DNA from 2 places in the Bacillus altitudinis genome. Region 2 is predicted to be linked to the other one. Evidence: a T-box and tRNA genes for the amino acid it is inferred to sense, from the RefSeq annotation. Region 2 holds a T-box; the other holds one or more tRNA genes.
The links. A T-box is a leader RNA that pairs with one kind of tRNA and senses whether it is charged. The one in region 2 lies ahead of ileS (isoleucine--tRNA ligase), so its partner is inferred to be a tRNA-Ile.

Region 1 (9,383 bases), 1.2 Mb from region 2:
TTCCAGCTGCTCTAATGGTACAACTGTGTTGACAAGTCCCATATCAAGCGCTTCTTGTGCATTGTATTGACGGCATAAGTACCAGATTTCTCTTGCTTTCTTATGACCCACAATACGTGCAAGATAGCCAGATCCATAACCAGCATCAAAGCTGCCCACTTTTGGTCCTGTTTGTCCAAAAATCGCATTGTCTGCTGCAATGGTAAGGTCACACACGACATGAAGCACATGCCCGCCGCCAATCGCATAGCCCGCAACCATCGCAATAACTGGTTTTGGAATGACACGAATTAAACGCTGTAAGTCTAGGACGTTTAGACGTGGAATTTGATCGTCTCCTACATAGCCGCCATGACCGCGTACTTTTTGGTCTCCACCTGAACAGAATGCTTTTCCTCCAGCACCTGCAAGGACAATGACACCAACATCTGAATTGTCGCGAGCACGTGAGAATGCATCAATTAATTCACTTACAGTCTTTGGTGTAAATGCATTATGTACATGCGGACGGTTAATGGTGATTTTTGCAATCCCATTATATGTTTCATATAAAATTTCGTCATACTGACGCTCAGTTTGCCATTCAATAGCCATCAATATTTCCTCCTCTAATCTTGCGATAAAATAAACTCACTTACTATTTTACCAAAAAAATGTGGTTGTTCCACATGAACTGTATGCCCGGCATGCTCTACTACTGTGAATTGACTGTATTCAAGCTCCTGCTGCATACGTTTGGCGATGTCACAGAACTTTTTATCAAGTGTTCCGCAAATGAGTAAAACAGGCTGTTTTATCTGCTTTAATGCTTCCCACATAGACGGCTGTGAGCCCGTTCCTATACCTTCTAAGCTGCGAGCCAGCCCGTTAGGATCGGCTTTTAGCCTTCCCTCTCTCAGTTGCGTTAGCCTGTCCGCTGGCAAGGATTTCTGCGAAGCAAACAGCGGAATGTTCTCCCAAAAATCCACAAACTGCGCTAATCCTTCATGTCTGATCTTTTGAGCTAGCTGATGATCATGATTCAGCCTCGCCATCCGCTCTTTAAAAGAGTTCAGCCCTGGAGATGTACTCTCAAGAATCAACTTGTCTACACGTTCTGGATAACGGGAGGCAAATGATAAAGCAATACGCCCTCCCATAGAATATCCGAGAATATTCACTTTGTGAAGCTTTAATTGATCTAAAATCTCAACAAGATCTGCCAGCTGCTGGGACATTGCATATCTTCTTATACTCTTTGGTGAGTCTGTGCGGCCATGTCCAAGCAAGCTGACCTGAATCAATCTCGTATGTTTTTCTGTATAAGTATTCAAAAAAGCCCAAGAAGCTGCACTCCCTGTAAAGCCATGTAAACATAACGTGGCATTTTCAGCAGATGGGTTATGGTCTATCACCTCATACGCCACACCATCGTGCATTCGTATTATGAGTGAAGGCATTCTTTTTTCACTTCCCTCAATATCTCGTCCATCATTTGGCGATGTTTGCCCACCCGAGAATGCCGGTCAGTTTCAATCTCAATTAAATGAAGCCCTGGTTCTTGGATATGCGCCAAGTACACATCTTTTAACTCTTCTTTCGTTGTCGGCTTCGAATAGGTTCCCCCATATAGCTTTGATGCATACTCAAAATTCAACCCAGTCGGCGTACCAAAGAGCTTTTCATAATACGGTTCATCGGATGCCTGCGGAAGGAAAGAAAAGATTCCTCCTCCATCATTGTTTAACAACACAACCGTGAGCGGAATGTCCATTAGCTTAGCTGCAAGAAGACCGTTCATATCATGGTAAAAAGACAAATCGCCGATGACTAAAGTGATGGGTTGTTTCAAGGCTGCATATGTTCCAAGAGCTGTGGACACAACACCATCAATACCATTTGCTCCGCGATTCGCCATCATCCGAAACGGTTTTGACTGCGTTTCAAAAAAGGTATCGACATCTCGAATAGGCATACTATTTCCGATAAAGAGCACACTCTCTTTTGGCAAAAGGTGCTGCAGCTGACGATACACATTTCCCTCAAATGTCAGGTCCTCATCATTGTATTGATTTGCATGCATTCTAAAAGAAGAATTGACACTCTGCCAGCGTCGTAAATAAGATGTATCCTGACGCTTTTCCGCTCTCATCAAGACTTCTTCTACAAAAGAGGCTGCATGACTTTCAATCATGTATGATGCGCTTAAACCAGGATCTCGATAACCACCTGCAGCATCGACGACAATCTGCTTCACTTCCGCATGCTTTTCCAGCCACTTAAATAAAGGCTTAGACACAGGCATCGGTCCAAAACGAATGACCATTTCAGGCAAGAGATGCTGCTGCAATGCCTCATCTTTTAACAAAGAATCGTATGCATCTATAATGTATTCTTCACTTTCATGTCCATTTCGCAAAAGAGAAAGCGGGTCAGCTAAAATTGGCAGATGCAAAGCTTTTGCAAGACGTAACACTGACGCCTGCTCTTCCGCCGAGTGAAGTTCACCAGCAACAATGATTCCTTTTGCCGCTTTGTTCATGATAGACACTAATTCTGACATAACCCGATCATCCGGACGAGCTTGACCTGCTGCTAAAACTTTGTTCGCAACTCCTTCTTCTCTATCAAAAGGATCAATAGACAAGTCAGGTAGCAATGGTTCTCTCAGCGGCACATTCACTTGAACTGGTCCCTTTGGCTCCTGCATAGACACATGACTTGCCCTAGCAGCAGCAGTTTGGACATACCGCAGCATCGTTTGGCTTTCTTCTGGCAAGGCTAAGTCTGTGAACCATTTAACAAACTTACCGAATAAGAATTGCTGATCAATCGCTTGAGGTGCCCCAACCTCCCTCAATTCGTGCGGCCGATCAGCAGTTAAAACAATCAGTGGTACCCGGGAATAATGTGCCTCGACAACAGCTGGATAAAAGTTAGCTGCTGCCGTACCTGACGTACAAATGAGCAGTACTGGTGTTTGGCTCGCTTTCGCAAGACCCAGTGCATAAAAAGCAGCAGACCGTTCATCCACTAACACATGGACATTGATTTCTTGATGAGCAAGAGCGAGCATCGCAAGCGGTGTTGAACGGGAGCCAGGACAAACAACTGCCTCCTTCACACCACTTTGCACAAATTCATCCATTAATCTGCCAATATATCTTGTCATGATTTGATTATTCAATAGGACGACCTCCAAGAGCAGACAGCATTGGTCTTAATTTCACTTGCGTTTCTTCATACTCTTGTTTTGCAAGGGAATCCTCTACAATTCCACATCCAGCAAACAAACGAACTTGGTCTTCCTCAATAAGACCTGATCGAATGGCGACAGCAAATTCTCCATTGTCCTTAGAATCAATCCATCCCACTGGCGCCGCATACCAACCGCGTTTCAACGGTTCGATTTCACGAATCACCTCTACCGCTTTTTCCTTAGGATATCCTCCAAGCGCTGGTGTTGGATGAAGCTGTTCAATTAATGAAAAGAGTGAACAGCTGCTTTTGATTTCTCCCACAATGGGTGTAAATAAATGCTGAATGTTTTTCGTTTTATAAAGACTTGGTTGATTTGGCTTATGCACATGATGGCAGTTTGCTTCAAATGCCTGCTCAATCATATTCACGACAATTTGATGTTCAATCAAATTTTTTTCATCATGAAGCAGTTCCTCACCTAGTGCCTGATCTTCTACTTCATCTTGACCACGTACAATAGAACCTGCCAAACAAGATGAAAAGACTTCACCACCGCTTTTTTTCACTAAACGTTCAGGCGTCGCCCCGACAAACGCTTGTCTTCCCTGCTCTATAGCAAATACATAACTCGTTGTTTGATGTTTTAGTAATTCTGCTAATAGTGGAGCGAGTTCAATTTGATTTTTATAGTGAAGCAAGACTTCTCTTGCTAAAACAACCTTTTCATATTCGTTCACACGAATGTGTTCTGTCGCTTCATGGATTGCTTTCATCCATTCCTGGACATCTAACTCTTCCATATGAACAAGCTCAGCTTGTCCATGATTTCTGACAGGCAATGCATCAAAATTAGAAGCTTTCTGTTCTAACTCTTGAATGAGCTGATGAACATTCCCGTCCACCTCGTTCCATTCATTGATCGTTAGAAACGTGCCCTCTTTTGAAACAGTCAGCATCATCGATGGCACAAAAAAATGAGCCTCGCCAAATGCTTCCCAGTGACGCGCCTTCTCTTCATATGGATCAAATGAAAATCCTCCAAATAAAAGCGGACCAACTGCCGCTTGCTTTAACTCCTTCTCATCATGAAAATGGAACATATGCTGTTTCAGCTGCTCCCATTCTTGATGGACGATATTGAATCGTTCTTTGCCTTGCTCTGATGATTTAATCACGGCCGCTCTGCCAAGTCCAGAAAATATCATTTGGCTTTCTGGATCAGACCAAAAAAACCGCTCGCCTAAAAAATCCGCTTCGCCGCTTTGGAAAAAGGCAAGAGGATCCAGATCGTCAACTCTTCTGGAGTAGCTTATCAAAACAGCATGGTTGACGTTATTCGCTTCTTCTAATGTCGCAAGCGCTTCCTGCCGGAAAGTACTTTGCACTGTTGTCACCATGATACATTCCTCCAAAATCCATGAAATAACATATAAAAATAAAACCATCATGTAAAAAATACATGAACATTCGAGTATGTCGAATGACCTGCTTTTCTATTATAAACCTTAACAGATGAACTTAGTAAAGAAAACAGCTTTTAAAACCTCGAATCCTTATTATATCACGCTTTCAAGATTTTTTCGCTCCCGCTTATTGAAATGAGAACATCTCTTAAAAAATGGTAAGACCTGTTCGAAGATCAAGCTTTCTCTCTATATGGGAACGATTAGCAAACATCTTTTTCTTGTTTCATCGCATCAATATATTGACACCTTTTTGAACTTTGCTAAACTGGAATTTGGACGTGTACGTATTTTTTTATTTAAAGGAGTATATTTTATGCAGCATCAATCGATATCAGATCAGCTTTCACCAATAAAGCCTGATAAGAACTGGCGGATTTGGTGGAATTTACTACGACCGCATACATTAACAGCGGCATTTATTCCCGTTACTTTAGGAACTGTCCTAGCACTTCCGAGTGGTCAAATACATGTTGGGCTATTTTTAGCTATGCTATTTGCATCGATGTTTATCCAAATTGCAACGAACATGTTTAATGAGTACTTTGATTATGTTCGCGGATTGGACAATGAGAAATCTGTCGGTATCGGCGGAGCGATCGTGAGAAACGGTGTAAAACCAAAAACAGTTTTAGGCCTCGCTTATGCCTTATTCGCGCTTTCTTTATTACTTGGGATCTATATTTGCATGATGTCTAGCTGGTGGATTGCACTCATAGGACTAATTTGTATGGCAGCAGGCTATTTTTATACCGGCGGTCCTGTACCAATTGCTTATACACCATTTGGAGAACTTGTATCAGGTGCTTTTATGGGACTAGGCATCATTTTAATTAGTTTCTATATCCAAACAGGAACATTGACATCAAAAGCTGTGCTCATTTCATTACCCATCTCTATTTTAGTTGGTGCCATCTTACTGTCGAACAATATCCGTGATTTAGACGGTGATAAAGAGAATGGACGAAAGACACTTGCTATCCTAGCTGGACGTAAAGCGGCAGTCAACATCCTACTTTCCATGTTTGTGATCTCATATGTACTCATTTTTGTTTATATCTTTATGGATATCGTGGGTCTTTGGAGTCTTCTTGTCTTACTCAGTGTGCCAAAAGCTTATACAGCCATTAAAGAATTTAAGCAAAAAGAAAAACCAATTGAATTAATGAATGCCATGAAGTCGACAGCACAAACCAATACGTTTTTTGGTTTCCTGTTAACGATCGCATTGATCTTACAATACTATCTCGCATAACACGAAACGCCTGCAGCCGCAGGCGTTTTTTATTGAAGAATTGCTTCAAATTGGCACAAGTCTTACATAAAAATTTGCTCATACTAACAATATGTTTGATATGAAAGGGTGATCGCTTTGTTGTCTAAAAACGAATTACATCAGTTGAAGCAGCGACTTCTCGATGAAAAACAAGAAATTGAAGCCAAAAGCCATGACGATGAACAGAAAGTATCATTTCCTTATGATTCAGTGGGCGAACTGTCAGCCTATGATAACCACCCTGGCGACCAAGGAACAGAACTATTCGAACGCGGAAAAGACATTGCCTTAAACAGTTTGGAACATGAGCACCTGTCCGATATCAATGAAGCACTCCAAGCAATGGCAGACGGCTCTTATGGTTTGTGTAAAGTGTGTAAAGCCCCTATTCCTAAAGAGCGCTTAGAAGCCCTTCCCACCGCTGTCACATGCACAGAGCATTCCAAAGAACAGACTGTTTCACAAAACCGTCCCATTGAAGAGGACTTATTAAGTCCGCCCTCAGGGCAATTTGAAAATGAAGAAAGTGCTGCATATGATGGCGAAGATGCCTACCAAGATGTAGAACGCTATGGAAACTCTGATACCCCATCCGATATGGAATTTCCTCCATTGACTTACGATGATGTGTATACACAGTCAGAAGATGAAGATTATGTGGAAGACTACGAAGGATTTGCAGCTGCTGATATTGAAGGTAAAGCAAGCAAGGTCTATCCAAATAAAGCACACGAAGCTTATGAAGAAGCATTAGATGAAGAAGGTGTCATGACGGTGTTTGGTGACTTGAAGCCGTACGAAGAAGAACCTTATACTAAAAAAAATCATTAGTCCCCACATATTGGGGGCTTGATGTTTATATCATGTAATAATTGGGAAATAAGTTGAAGAGTGAATTGATTGGGAGGAGATTTCTGGATGGCTAAAAAAAGTATCATTTGGGCGGTTATCGTCTTCTTTATTACATACGCATTATTTTCTATTGCAGGGTTCCTGTTCCCTATCGACAGAGAATGGTATGACGCACTAAATAAACCTGAATGGACACCTAGTGGTGGTGTCATCGGTGCGGTCTGGGCTGTCTTATTCGCCCTCATTTCGTTATCTGCCGCCATCATTTATGCAAAGTATGGTTTTCAAAAAATCACATTACCATTTTGGATTCTTTTTCTTCTAAATTATGTATTCAATCAAGCCTTTAGCTTTTTTCAATTTACACAAAAAGATTTATTTGCAGCTACGATCGACTGCCTGCTTGTAGCACTGACAGCACTCGCGCTTGTCATCGTCTCACGTAAACTAAGCAATGTTGTCCCAATTTTATTGATTCCTTATGTTTTATGGGGATTCTTTGCGACATACTTGTCTTATACGATCTATTCCATGAATATGTAAGAAAAGACCGCTATGATGGCGGTCTTTCGTTTTGCGGAAAATAAAAAAGAGGTCTTTATTAGACCTCTTTAAAAAATGACCCGTACGGGATTCGAACCCGTGTTACCGCCGTGAAAGGGCGGTGTCTTAACCGCTTGACCAACGGGCCAGAAAAATGGCGGAGAAGGAGGGATTTGAACCCTCGCGCCGCTTGCGCGACCTACACCCTTAGCAGGGGCGCCTCTTCAGCCACTTGAGTACTTCTCCATTTGGCTCCGCAGGTAGGATTCGAACCTACGACCGATCGGTTAACAGCCGATAGCTCTACCACTGAGCTACTGCGGAAAGTCATGGTGGGCCTGAGTGGACTCGAACCACCGACCTCACGCTTATCAGGCGTGCGCTCTAACCAGCTGAGCTACAGGCCCATGAACGATATGCAAATGGAGCGGGTGATGGGAATCGAACCCACGACATCAGCTTGGAAGGCTGAGGTTTTACCACTAAACTACACCCGCAAAAATATGTATGGGGCGATTGATGGGAATCGAACCCACGAGTGCCAGAGCCACAATCTGGTGCGTTAACCACTTCGCCACAACCGCCATACTAATATTTATTTGTAAAAGTGGCTCGGGACGGAATCGAACCGCCGACACACGGATTTTCAGTCCGTTGCTCTACCAACTGAGCTACCGAGCCATGTATTCATTTAAAATGGCGGTCCGGACGGGACTCGAACCCGCGACCTCCTGCGTGACAGGCAGGCATTCTAACCAACTGAACTACCGGACCAATAGAGAAAAAATTTGGTTGCGGGGGCAGGATTTGAACCTGCGACCTTCGGGTTATGAGCCCGACGAGCTACCGAACTGCTCCACCCCGCGATGATATCATTTTTTAAAAATATGGCGGAGGAAGAGGGATTCGAACCCCCGCGGGCTTTGACACCCCTGTCGGTTTTCAAGACCGATCCCTTCAGCCGGACTTGGGTATTCCTCCGTATAGATGGTGGACCTTGTAGGACTCGAACCTACGACCGGACGGTTATGAGCCGTCTGCTCTAACCAACTGAGCTAAAGGTCCTTTATAGCGGCGGAGGGGATCGAACCCCCGACCTCACGGGTATGAACCGTACGCTCTAGCCAGCTGAGCTACACCGCCATGATATAAAATAATCTTTTAAAAAGTGGAGCCTAGCGGGATCGAACCGCTGACCTCCTGCGTGCAAGGCAGGCGCTCTCCCAGCTGAGCTAAGGCCCCATAAAGATGGTCGGGAAGACAGGATTCGAACCTGCGACCCCTTGGTCCCAAACCAAGTGCTCTACCAAGCTGAGCTACTTCCCGATCTTAATGGCGCGCCCGAGAGGAGTCGAACCCCTAACCTTTTGATCCGTAGTCAAACGCTCTATCCAATTGAGCTACGGGCGCTTATTTTATAATGCCGAGGGCCGGACTTGAACCGGCACGGTAGTCACCTACCGCAGGATTTTAAGTCCTGTGTGTCTGCCAATTCCACCACCCCGGCGTGGATGGTATAAGCGGAAGACGGGATTCGAACCCGCGACCCCCACCTTGGCAAGGTGGTGTTCTACCACTGAACTACTTCCGCATTACAGGATTTCTTTATGTTGTTTGGCAATGCGGGTGAAGGGACTTGAACCCCCACGTCATAAAGACACTAGATCCTAAGTCTAGCGCGTCTGCCAATTCCGCCACACCCGCATGAAAATGGTGAGCCATGAAGGACTCGAACCTTCGACCCTCTGATTAAAAGTCAGATGCTCTACCAACTGAGCTAATGGCTCGCTTTTAAAGCGACTTGTCTATCTTACCATATGAAAGTGGTGCCGGCAAGAGGACTTGAACCCCCAACCTACTGATTACAAGTCAGTTGCTCTACCAGTTGAGCTACACCGGCTTTATCTATCCTAACATTATGTAAGAATAAATATGGTGGAGGATGACGGGCTCGAACCGCCGACCCTCTGCTTGTAAGGCAGATGCTCTCCCAGCTGAGCTAATCCTCCACTATGTAGGAATCTCTCGATCCGACAAAGATTATTATATACAGGTTTTACTCATTTGTA
Region 2 (9,383 bases):
GCTGATTGTTTTATTTGGACCAGCAGCGCCGCAGGAATTAAGAGATATGTCTGTCATTCATGAGTTTGAACACTTAGAAGAAGAGCCGCTGAAATTAGGCGGAACGATTCAAGTGGGCGACCAAACTTATACCATTACTGCTTTAGGCAATAAAGCAAATGACAACTTTAAGGAACTCGGCCATATTTCGATCTACTTCCAAGAGCCGTTTGATGATGTATTACCGGGAGCTGTCTTTGCATCCCCGCATACGTTTCCTGATATTAAAGAAGGCGTACGAATTGAAATTTCGTAACCATGGAAAAAGCTGTTCCTTATAGGGAGCAGCTTTTTTGCGTTAGGTTTACTGATTGAAACATTTGCGATATGCTGTAGACGTTATTATTTGTATATTCAGAATTTTTATTCAGGGGGAAAAGATCGTGTCGCTTGACTTGAAGGATGTTTCTTTAAAACGAAATGGAAAATGGCTGCTTCGTTCTATTGACTGGCAGGTGAAAAACCAGGAACACTGGGTGCTTTATGGTTTAAATGGTGCTGGGAAAACGGCTTTATTAAATATGCTTTGCTCATATTATTTTCCAACGTCAGGTGAGATGACGGTGTTAGGCCATGTGTTTGGCAAGGAAGCGCTTGGTGAAAAACTAAGGAAGAAAATTGGTCTCATCTCTGCTGGTCTTGAAAAGAAGCTGCACAGAGATGACAATGCATTTGAAATTGTTTTGAGCGGGGCATTTGCTTCCATCGGACTTTATGAAACACCGACAGATGAGATAAGAGAGAAGGCGATTGATTTATTAAAAACATTTGGCTCGTTTCAATATGCCAATCGCACGTATGAAACCCTCTCGCAAGGGGAGAAACAAAAAGTGCTGATCGCAAGAGCTTTAATGAATGATCCGAAGCTTCTAATATTAGATGAACCTGTGACAGGTCTTGATTTTTTAGCAAGAGAACAAGTTCTGGAGACGATCTCATTGATTGCATCAAAACCAGATGCGCCCACATTGCTCTATACGACCCACCACGCAGAAGAGATTCTCCCGATTTTTCAGCATACCTTATTATTAAAAGAAGGTACTGTTTTTCATAAAGGGGAGACAAAGCAGATGATGACAAGTGACTTGCTTTCTTCCTTTTTTGAATGTCCAGTTGAAGTCATGTGGCAAAACGGCCGCCCTCACTTAAGTAAATTGTAGATAAGAGAAACTATTGGTCTGCTTCCCTGCTTTTCCATCATACATATTATAGTAGAAAACGAAAGGCGGGGAAGGACAGATGATCAGTATTTCTGAATTCCAAATCAAAGATGTTGTCGATGTGTCCAGCGGAAAAAAATTAGGTACCATTGGAGACATCGATATCAATGTCACGAGCGGTAAAATACAAGCGATTATCATTGGCGGTACAGGTAAAATGATGGGATTTTTCGGAAAAGAAGAGGAAATGATTGTCCCGTGGCGAAATATAGTAAAAATTGGCGAAGATGTGATACTTGTCCGTTTGTCTTCTTAAAATTCGTATAACTCCTCAATGAATCATTCAATGATCCTTAACATAAGCTCTCCATTCTCAGCAATCAATGTCTTTTTCGGGTAAAAAGATTACGTTTTCATATCAATTTGAAAAAAAAACTGTAGAAAGGGCACATTTGAGTGTAATATTTAATGAATCCCACTAACTGTCTTAGCAGGTCTTGTGGTAAAATAGGAGCGATATAAAGAGAGATGAATGAAAGGTGGGAGGCAGCTTTGATAGACAAATATGACCCCTTTCAGCAGAAATCACCTTATGCAATGCTGATCCATGATTGGACGAACATGACATGTTCTGGAAAAGAGATATTGGCCGGTTTTACGACAAAAAATGGCGGCTTTAGTCTTTCTCCATATCAATCAATGAACACTGGACTCCATGTAGGAGATGATGCTTCTAGTGTCCAAATGAATCGTCAAGTCATTGCAGATGCTACTGCTGTGCCGCTCTCTAATTGGGTGTTTGCTGACCAAACACACGAGGATCGCATCATGAAAGTCACAAAGGAACAAAAGGGAAGAGGAAGTCTTCAGTATGATGAGGCGCTCTCTAGAACAGATGGTTTATACACCTCTGAACCAAACATCATGCTCGCTCTTTGTTTCGCTGACTGTGTTCCGCTTTATTTTCTAGCGCCGCAATCTGGGCTGATTGGAACGGCTCATGCCGGCTGGAAAGGAACCGTTAAGCAAATTGGCGCCAACATGGTTGATGCATGGGTTCGCCAAGAAGGCGCTGATGCCGATCATATACAAGTCGTCATTGGACCATCCATTGGCAGCTGCTGCTACATAGTAGATGATGTTGTCATAGATCAAGTGAAACAGCTTCCTTTTACAACAGAGGATGTGTATTCCGAGATGTCACAAGGACAATACAAAATTGACTTAAAAACATTAAACAAAAACGTATTACTTCATGCAGGATTAAAAGAAGAAAACATACATGTCAGTTCGATGTGCACAAGTTGCAATGAGCAGCATTTCTTCTCACACCGGCGTGATCAAGGGAAAACAGGACGTATGATGTCTTTTGTCGGGTTTAAGGAGGCATAAGTGCAATTGAATGTACGAGAGAATCTCAGACAAATAAATGAACAAATCAACGAAGCATGTAAAAGAGCAGGTAGACATCCAGACGATGTATCGGTTGTCGCTGTCACAAAATATGTCTCGATTGAACGAGCATTAGAAGCCAAGGATGCCGGAATTTTGCACTTTGGTGAAAATCGTGACCAAGGGTTACTTGAAAAACAGGCAGCCATAACCGATGAAAACATTAGCTGGCACTTCATCGGCAGTTTACAGACGCGAAAAGTGAAATCTGTCATTCAGACCATTGACTACTTACATTCGCTAGACAGAATGTCCCTTGCGAATGAAATTGAAAAAAGAGCAGAACACACGGTTCGCTGTTTTGTACAGGTGAACACATCACTTGAGGAGTCAAAACACGGCTTACAAAGCGAAGACGTGATTCCATTTGTCAAACAGCTCGCTCATTTCAAACATATTGAAATTGCTGGACTCATGACGATGGCTCCATTTACAGATGATCATACTGTGATACGAAACTGTTTTAAAACATTAAAAAGCCTTCAACAAGAGGTAAAACAACTGAACCAAGTAAATGCACCTTGTCAGCATTTATCGATGGGCATGTCAAACGATTTTGAAATCGCAATTGAAGAAGGTGCGACATTTGTTCGGATTGGCTCTTCACTTGTTGGAAATGAAACAGGAGGTGCGTGACATGAGCATAAAAAATAAGTTTAAAAGCTTCTTCACACTCGATGATGAAGAGTATGAGTACGAATACATTGATGAAGAAAGAGAACCAGCACAAGAAGAAAAAAACACAAAAGATAAAGCGGCATTTCAAGAGCGTCCTCAGGCAGGAAAACAAAATGTCGTCAGCTTGCAAAGCGTGCAAAAATCCTCTAAAGTGGTGTTAAGTGAGCCACGTGTTTATGCAGAGGCTCAAGAGATTGCAGATCATATTAAAAATCGGCGTGCAGTCGTCGTCAATTTGCAGCGCATTCAGCACGATCAAGCAAAGCGAATCATCGACTTCTTAAGCGGAACGGTTTATGCAATCGGTGGAGACATTCAGCGTATTGGCTCGAATATATTCCTCTGCACTCCTGATAATGTGGATGTATCTGGCACAATATCAGAGCTATTGACAGAGGAAGAACCTCAGAGGTGGTAAATCATAGTTATTCTAAATTTCATTTTTAATATTTTGGGTACGGTATTAACGATTTACTCATTCGCGATCATTATTTACATCTTTATGTCATGGGTGCCATCTGCAAGAGAAACATCGATTGGCCGCTTCTTGACAAACATTTGCGAACCGTATTTAGAACCATTCCGTAAAATTATTCCGCCAATTGGCATGATTGACATCTCGCCAATTGTGGCATTGCTTGTGATTCGTTTCGCATCATTGTATGGACTAACTGGTCTTTATAATATGATTGTACGATTCATGTAGACAGGCTGCCGGGCTTGGCATCTGCCAGGCTCTTTTACATAAAAGGGGAACAAAATGAGCGATATTTATCAACATTTTAGAAAAGACGAACAGCCATTTGTCGACCAAGTATTAGGCTGGAAAAACATCGCACTCGATCAATATCGAATGAAATTAACAGACTTTCTTGATCCGCGTGAGCAGTTCATTACCCAGTCCGTGATTCAGCATTCTGATGAACTGGGTCTCATGTTTTTTGGCGGGTATGAGGAAGCAGAGCGGAAAAGGGCTTTGATCTATCCTGACTATTTAGCACCTACCATACAGGATTTTGAACTGACTTATTTTCAGGTGAACTATGCGAAAAAGTTTATTTCGATAGAACACCCCAACCTTCTCGGTTCGCTCATTGGGACAGGCCTGAAGCGTCAAAAATTCGGTGATTTGTTGTTTTCAGAGGACAACGTGCAATTTATTTGTACAAGCGATGTTGCCGATTTTGTTCGGGCTCAGCTGACGCATGTGGGCAGAGCATCTGTTTCATTAGAGGAAATTAGCAAGGCAGATCTTCAGCCAGTCATCAGCAAAACCGATATCAAAGAAGATACGATTTCTTCACTGCGGCTTGACGCTGTATGTGCTGCTGTCAGCCGTCAGTCTCGGCAAAAAGCACAGCTTTTGGTCAAAAATGGTCTTGTCAAAGTAAACTGGAAAGTCACTGAAGACCCTTCCTTTACAATTGGTGAAGGTGATCAGCTCTCTGTCAGGGGATTTGGCCGCTTTAGCTTAAAAACAATTGATGGGAAGACGAAAAAAGATAAATTCAAAGTAACATTTGAGCTTCTGACATAACGAATTTGAATCTGGAGGTGGCAAGATTGCCATTAACACCTAATGATATTCATAATAAAACGTTCACAAAAAGTTTTCGCGGCTATGACGAAGATGAAGTAAATGAGTTTTTAAGCCAAGTACGTAAAGATTACGAGATCGTACTTCGCAAAAAGAACGAGCTTGAAGACAAAGTCAACGAGCTTGATGAAAGACTAGGCCATTTTGCAACAATCGAAGAAACATTAAACAAATCCATTCTTGTGGCGCAAGAAGCAGCAGAAGACGTGAAGCGTCATTCTGATAAAGAAGCGAAATTGATCATTCGTGAAGCTGAGAAAAATGCAGACCGTATTATCAACGAAGCGTTATCAAAATCAAGAAAGATTGCAATGGAAATCGAAGAGCTCAAGAAACAGTCGAAAGTCTTTAGAACTCGTTTCCAAATGCTCATCGAAGCTCAGCTTGATCTTCTGAAAAATGATGATTGGGATCATTTGCTGGAATATGAAGTTGACGCTGTCTTTGACGAAAAAGAATAAGTGCATCACCTTGACATGACGTGCTCATGTTGCATATAATACCATCATAAATTAACAAGAGATAAACGTTTGAAAGGGACACTCGCAGTTGTCAAATGCGTAATAAAGCGAATCAGGGACGGTGGAAGCCTGACATTACGGGACGCTGCAATGAGATCACCCCTTTAGTTCCTTTTCTGAAATGAATGAGTAAGAAAAGGCGTCTGATCACGTTACGATTTTAGAGTGGATAAGCGGCAATTTCAAAGCGCTTGTCTAAAAGGGTGGTACCGCGAGACAAGCCTTCTCGTCCCTTATGGGATGAGAGGGCTTTTTTTATTGTTTTTTAATACGAATTTGCATGTGGAGGAATAGGTATGAACTACAAAGACACCTTATTAATGCCAAAAACAGAATTCCCGATGAGAGGAAACTTGCCGAACAAAGAGCCTGAAATCCAAGAGGAGTGGGCAGAAAAAGACATCTATCAAATGGTTTTAGAGCGGACAAAAGGACGCCCGACCTTTATTTTGCATGATGGACCTCCATATGCGAATGGTGACATTCATATGGGGCACGCACTCAATAAAATCCTCAAAGATTTTATTGTCCGTTTTAAATCAATGAATGGATTCCATGCACCGTACGTACCGGGCTGGGATACACATGGCTTACCGATTGAAACAGCCCTTACGAAAAATAAAAAAGTCAAACGCAAAGAAATGTCGACAGCAGAATTCCGTAAACTATGTGAGGAGTATGCTTGGAAACAAATCGAAGGTCAGCGCAATCAGTTTAAGCGTTTGGGCGTAAGAGCAGACTGGGACAATCCATATGTGACATTAAAGCCTGAATACGAAGCGCAGCAAATTCTTGTCTTTGGTGAAATGGCGAAAAGAGGCTATATTTACAAAGGCCTTAAGCCTGTTAACTGGTCTCCATCAAGTGAATCAGCACTTGCTGAAGCAGAAATTGAATACAAGGACAAACGTTCACCATCGATTTACGTATCATTTAAAGTGAAAGATGGCAAAGGCGTACTTGAAAACGGCGAGCAGTTCATCATCTGGACAACAACACCTTGGACACTTCCTGCAAACCTTGGCATTTGTGTTCATCCAAACCTAGAGTACAGTGTGCTTCAAGTGGGTGCTGAGCGATATGTCATCGCATCTGAGCTAGTTGAACAAGTGGCAAAAACACTTGGCTTTGAAGAGTACGAAGTTGTGAAAACCTTAAAAGGTAAAGAATTAGATAAGATCGTTGCAGCACATCCAATTTACGATAGAGATTCTCTTGTGATGCTTGGCGATCACGTCACAACAGATGCAGGAACAGGCTGTGTTCACACAGCGCCAGGTCACGGGGAAGATGACTTTATCGTAAGTATGAAGTACGGTCTTGATGTGCTATGTCCAGTAGATGAAAAAGGTGTGATGACAGAAGAAGCACCTGGTTTTGAAGGACTATTCTACGAGGATGCCAATAAAGCCATCACAGAACAGCTTGAAGCAAAAGGCGCATTGAAAAAACTCGACTTTATCACGCACTCCTATCCGCATGACTGGAGAACGAAAAAACCAACGATTTATCGTGCAACTGCTCAGTGGTTTGCTTCCATTAAAGATTTCAGAGAAGCACTATTAGATAATATTAAAGAAACGAAATGGGTTCCAGCTTGGGGCGAAACGCGCCTGTTCAATATGGTGCGTGACAGAGGTGACTGGTGCATTTCAAGACAGCGTGTATGGGGCGTTCCAATCCCAGTCTTCTATGCTGAAAATGGTGAGCCAATCATCACAGATGAAACGATTCAGCACGTCTCTCAATTATTTAGAGAACATGGCTCGAATATTTGGTTTGAAAAAGAAGCAAAAGAATTATTGCCTGAAGGCTTTACACATCCAGGCAGCCCGAACGGTGAATTTACAAAAGAGCAAGATATCATGGATGTATGGTTTGATTCTGGTTCTTCTCACCAAGCGGTATTAGAAGAACGAGATGACCTGGTTCGTCCAGCAGACCTTTACCTTGAAGGTTCTGATCAATATCGCGGCTGGTTTAACTCATCTTTATCTACAGCAGTTGCTGTTACAGGAAAAGCGCCATATAAAGGTGTTCTCAGCCATGGCTTTACGCTTGATAAAGAAGGACGCAAGATGAGTAAATCATTAGGCAATACGATCGATCCGACGAAAGTGGCGAAGCAGCTTGGTGCGGAGATTCTTAGACTTTGGGTATCTTCTGTCAACTATCAAGCCGATCATCCAGTGTCTGATGACATTTTAAAACAAGTCGCAGAAGTTTATCGTAAAATCCGTAACACGTTCCGCTTCTTGCATGGTAACCTGTTTGACTTTGATCCAGCAGTCAATGCAGTACCGGTCGAAGAGCTTCGCGAAGTGGATCAATATATCTTAATCAAATTAAACAAATTGATTGATAAAGTGAAAAAAGCTTATGATGATTACGAATTTGCGGTTGTCTATCATGCCATCCACAACTTCTGTACGATTGAGCTTAGCTCTTTCTATCTCGATTTTGCAAAAGATGTGGTATACATTGAGCATGCGGATCATCCAGACCGCCGCAGCATGCAAACGGTCTTCTATGAAACATTAATGGCGTTAGTGAAGCTGACAGCACCAATTCTTCCGCATACAGCAGATGAACTATGGAGCCACTTAAGCTTTGTTGAAGAGCCAAGTGTTCAGTTAACAGATATGCCAGAAGGTGTGGCTGTTCCTCAAGCAGAAGCGACAGAAGTGAAGTTTGACCGCTTTATGGAAGTACGTGACGATGTGCTAAAAGCGCTGGAAATTGCGCGTAATGAGAAAGTCATCGGACGTTCACTTGAAGCAAGTGTGACCCTTTATGCAACAGAGGAAGTGAAAAACCTTCTTGCATCCATTAAAGAAGATGTGAAACAGCTCTTTATCATTTCTGAATTAACAGTAGAAGATGAGAAGCATGCAGACGCATCAGCGCCTGAATACACATCAGGACGAATTGTCGTTCAAAAAGCAGAAGGAGAACTGTGCGAACGTTCCCGCATTATTTCAAAAGATGTTGGCGCAAATCCAAAATACCCAACATTGTCGCTTAAAAATGCTGAAATCGTGGAGAAATATTACCAGAATTAACAGCGAGATATCACCAACTAGCGCCCCGCATAAAGCGGGGCGTTTTTGATATAGAGAAAATGACAGCGTTTAGAACGAAAGGAAAAATCTTATGGCTTTAAAGTGAACAGGCGGGGCAACAATATGATTATCACGACAGGGCAGGAGTTGAAACAGCGACATGAATGGCGATCTAGAGACGATTTACATGGAACTCCTTCAAATGAGAGAAGAACTGCAATCGAAACTGTTTGAATATGCATCATTGCGTTCACCCGCTGAACATGTCACTTTCGATCAAGCAAAAACGACCACGCTTCTTTATCACATCAAAGAAGAACTGCAAGATGTTTCGCTCGCGATTGCAAAAATTGAACAAGGAACTTATGGCATATGTGAGGCGACTGGGCATACAATGCCCATTGAACAAATGAGTATTCTTCCGACTGCTCGTACGACTGACGACTTTTTATATCATAAGCAATACGAGAAAAAAGCATTCACCCCTTATCCTTATGAATCAAATGATTCTCATTTTGAAGCCTTCCACATGTAGGGAGGTTTTTGTCTGTCAACTAAAGTTTCTTTACTCCATCCTGTTTTCTTGATAAAATGCTTAAAGACCAAAGTATGAAGATGGAGGAACGTGTGTGTTCTATTACATAATCGCATTCGTGATAATTTGTTTAGATCAATTAACAAAATGGCTCATTGTCAAACATATGATGCTCGGTGATTCTATTCCTGTGATTGATGGCTTCTTTTACATCACATCCCACCGAAATTCAGGAGCCGCATGGGGGATTCTCCAAGGACAAATGTGGTTTTTCTATGTGATCACACTCGTTGTTATTGCAGGAATTGTTTATTATTTGCAAAAACATGGACAAAAGGA

Region 1: it has a tRNA-Ile gene. The T-box ahead of ileS (isoleucine--tRNA ligase) is inferred to sense a tRNA for this amino acid. The anticodon was not compared.

Annotation. Positions count from the first base shown of each region.
Region 1 covers NZ_CP009108.1:3,660,356-3,669,738, forward strand. Annotated here, with positions in the region: gene menB (1,4-dihydroxy-2-naphthoyl-CoA synthase) at 1-594, opposite strand, end outside; gene menH (2-succinyl-6-hydroxy-2,4-cyclohexadiene-1-carboxylate synthase) at 609-1,439, opposite strand; gene menD (2-succinyl-5-enolpyruvyl-6-hydroxy-3-cyclohexene-1-carboxylic-acid synthase) at 1,424-3,166, opposite strand; gene ID12_RS18495 (isochorismate synthase) at 3,159-4,577, opposite strand; gene ID12_RS18500 (1,4-dihydroxy-2-naphthoate polyprenyltransferase) at 4,960-5,898, shown strand; gene ID12_RS18505 (TraR/DksA C4-type zinc finger protein) at 6,016-6,750, shown strand; gene ID12_RS18510 (TspO/MBR family protein) at 6,838-7,314, shown strand; tRNA gene ID12_RS18515 (tRNA-Glu) at 7,391-7,462, opposite strand; tRNA gene ID12_RS18520 (tRNA-Ser) at 7,470-7,560, opposite strand; tRNA gene ID12_RS18525 (tRNA-Asn) at 7,564-7,638, opposite strand; tRNA gene ID12_RS18530 (tRNA-Ile) at 7,645-7,721, opposite strand; tRNA gene ID12_RS18535 (tRNA-Gly) at 7,738-7,811, opposite strand; tRNA gene ID12_RS18540 (tRNA-His) at 7,823-7,898, opposite strand; tRNA gene ID12_RS18545 (tRNA-Phe) at 7,923-7,995, opposite strand; tRNA gene ID12_RS18550 (tRNA-Asp) at 8,012-8,088, opposite strand; tRNA gene ID12_RS18555 (tRNA-Met) at 8,104-8,180, opposite strand; tRNA gene ID12_RS18560 (tRNA-Ser) at 8,203-8,295, opposite strand; tRNA gene ID12_RS18565 (tRNA-Ile) at 8,303-8,379, opposite strand; tRNA gene ID12_RS18570 (tRNA-Met) at 8,384-8,457, opposite strand; tRNA gene ID12_RS18575 (tRNA-Ala) at 8,484-8,556, opposite strand; tRNA gene ID12_RS18580 (tRNA-Pro) at 8,564-8,640, opposite strand; tRNA gene ID12_RS18585 (tRNA-Arg) at 8,648-8,724, opposite strand; tRNA gene ID12_RS18590 (tRNA-Leu) at 8,736-8,821, opposite strand; tRNA gene ID12_RS18595 (tRNA-Gly) at 8,834-8,905, opposite strand; tRNA gene ID12_RS18600 (tRNA-Leu) at 8,936-9,018, opposite strand; tRNA gene ID12_RS18605 (tRNA-Lys) at 9,026-9,101, opposite strand; tRNA gene ID12_RS18610 (tRNA-Thr) at 9,139-9,214, opposite strand; tRNA gene ID12_RS18615 (tRNA-Val) at 9,248-9,323, opposite strand.
Region 2 covers NZ_CP009108.1:2,415,891-2,425,273, forward strand. Annotated here, with positions in the region: gene ID12_RS12150 (PTS glucitol/sorbitol transporter subunit IIA) at 1-295, shown strand, start outside; gene ID12_RS12155 (ABC transporter ATP-binding protein) at 423-1,199, shown strand; gene ID12_RS12160 (YlmC/YmxH family sporulation protein) at 1,279-1,515, shown strand; gene pgeF (peptidoglycan editing factor PgeF) at 1,728-2,591, shown strand; gene ID12_RS12170 (YggS family pyridoxal phosphate-dependent enzyme) at 2,598-3,287, shown strand; gene sepF (cell division protein SepF) at 3,289-3,747, shown strand; gene ID12_RS12180 (YggT family protein) at 3,757-4,035, shown strand; gene ID12_RS12185 (YlmH family RNA-binding protein) at 4,090-4,866, shown strand; gene ID12_RS12190 (DivIVA domain-containing protein) at 4,893-5,387, shown strand; T-box leader at 5,447-5,684, shown strand; gene ileS (isoleucine--tRNA ligase) at 5,744-8,509, shown strand; gene ID12_RS12200 (TraR/DksA family transcriptional regulator) at 8,670-9,044, shown strand; gene lspA (signal peptidase II) at 9,139-9,383, shown strand, end outside.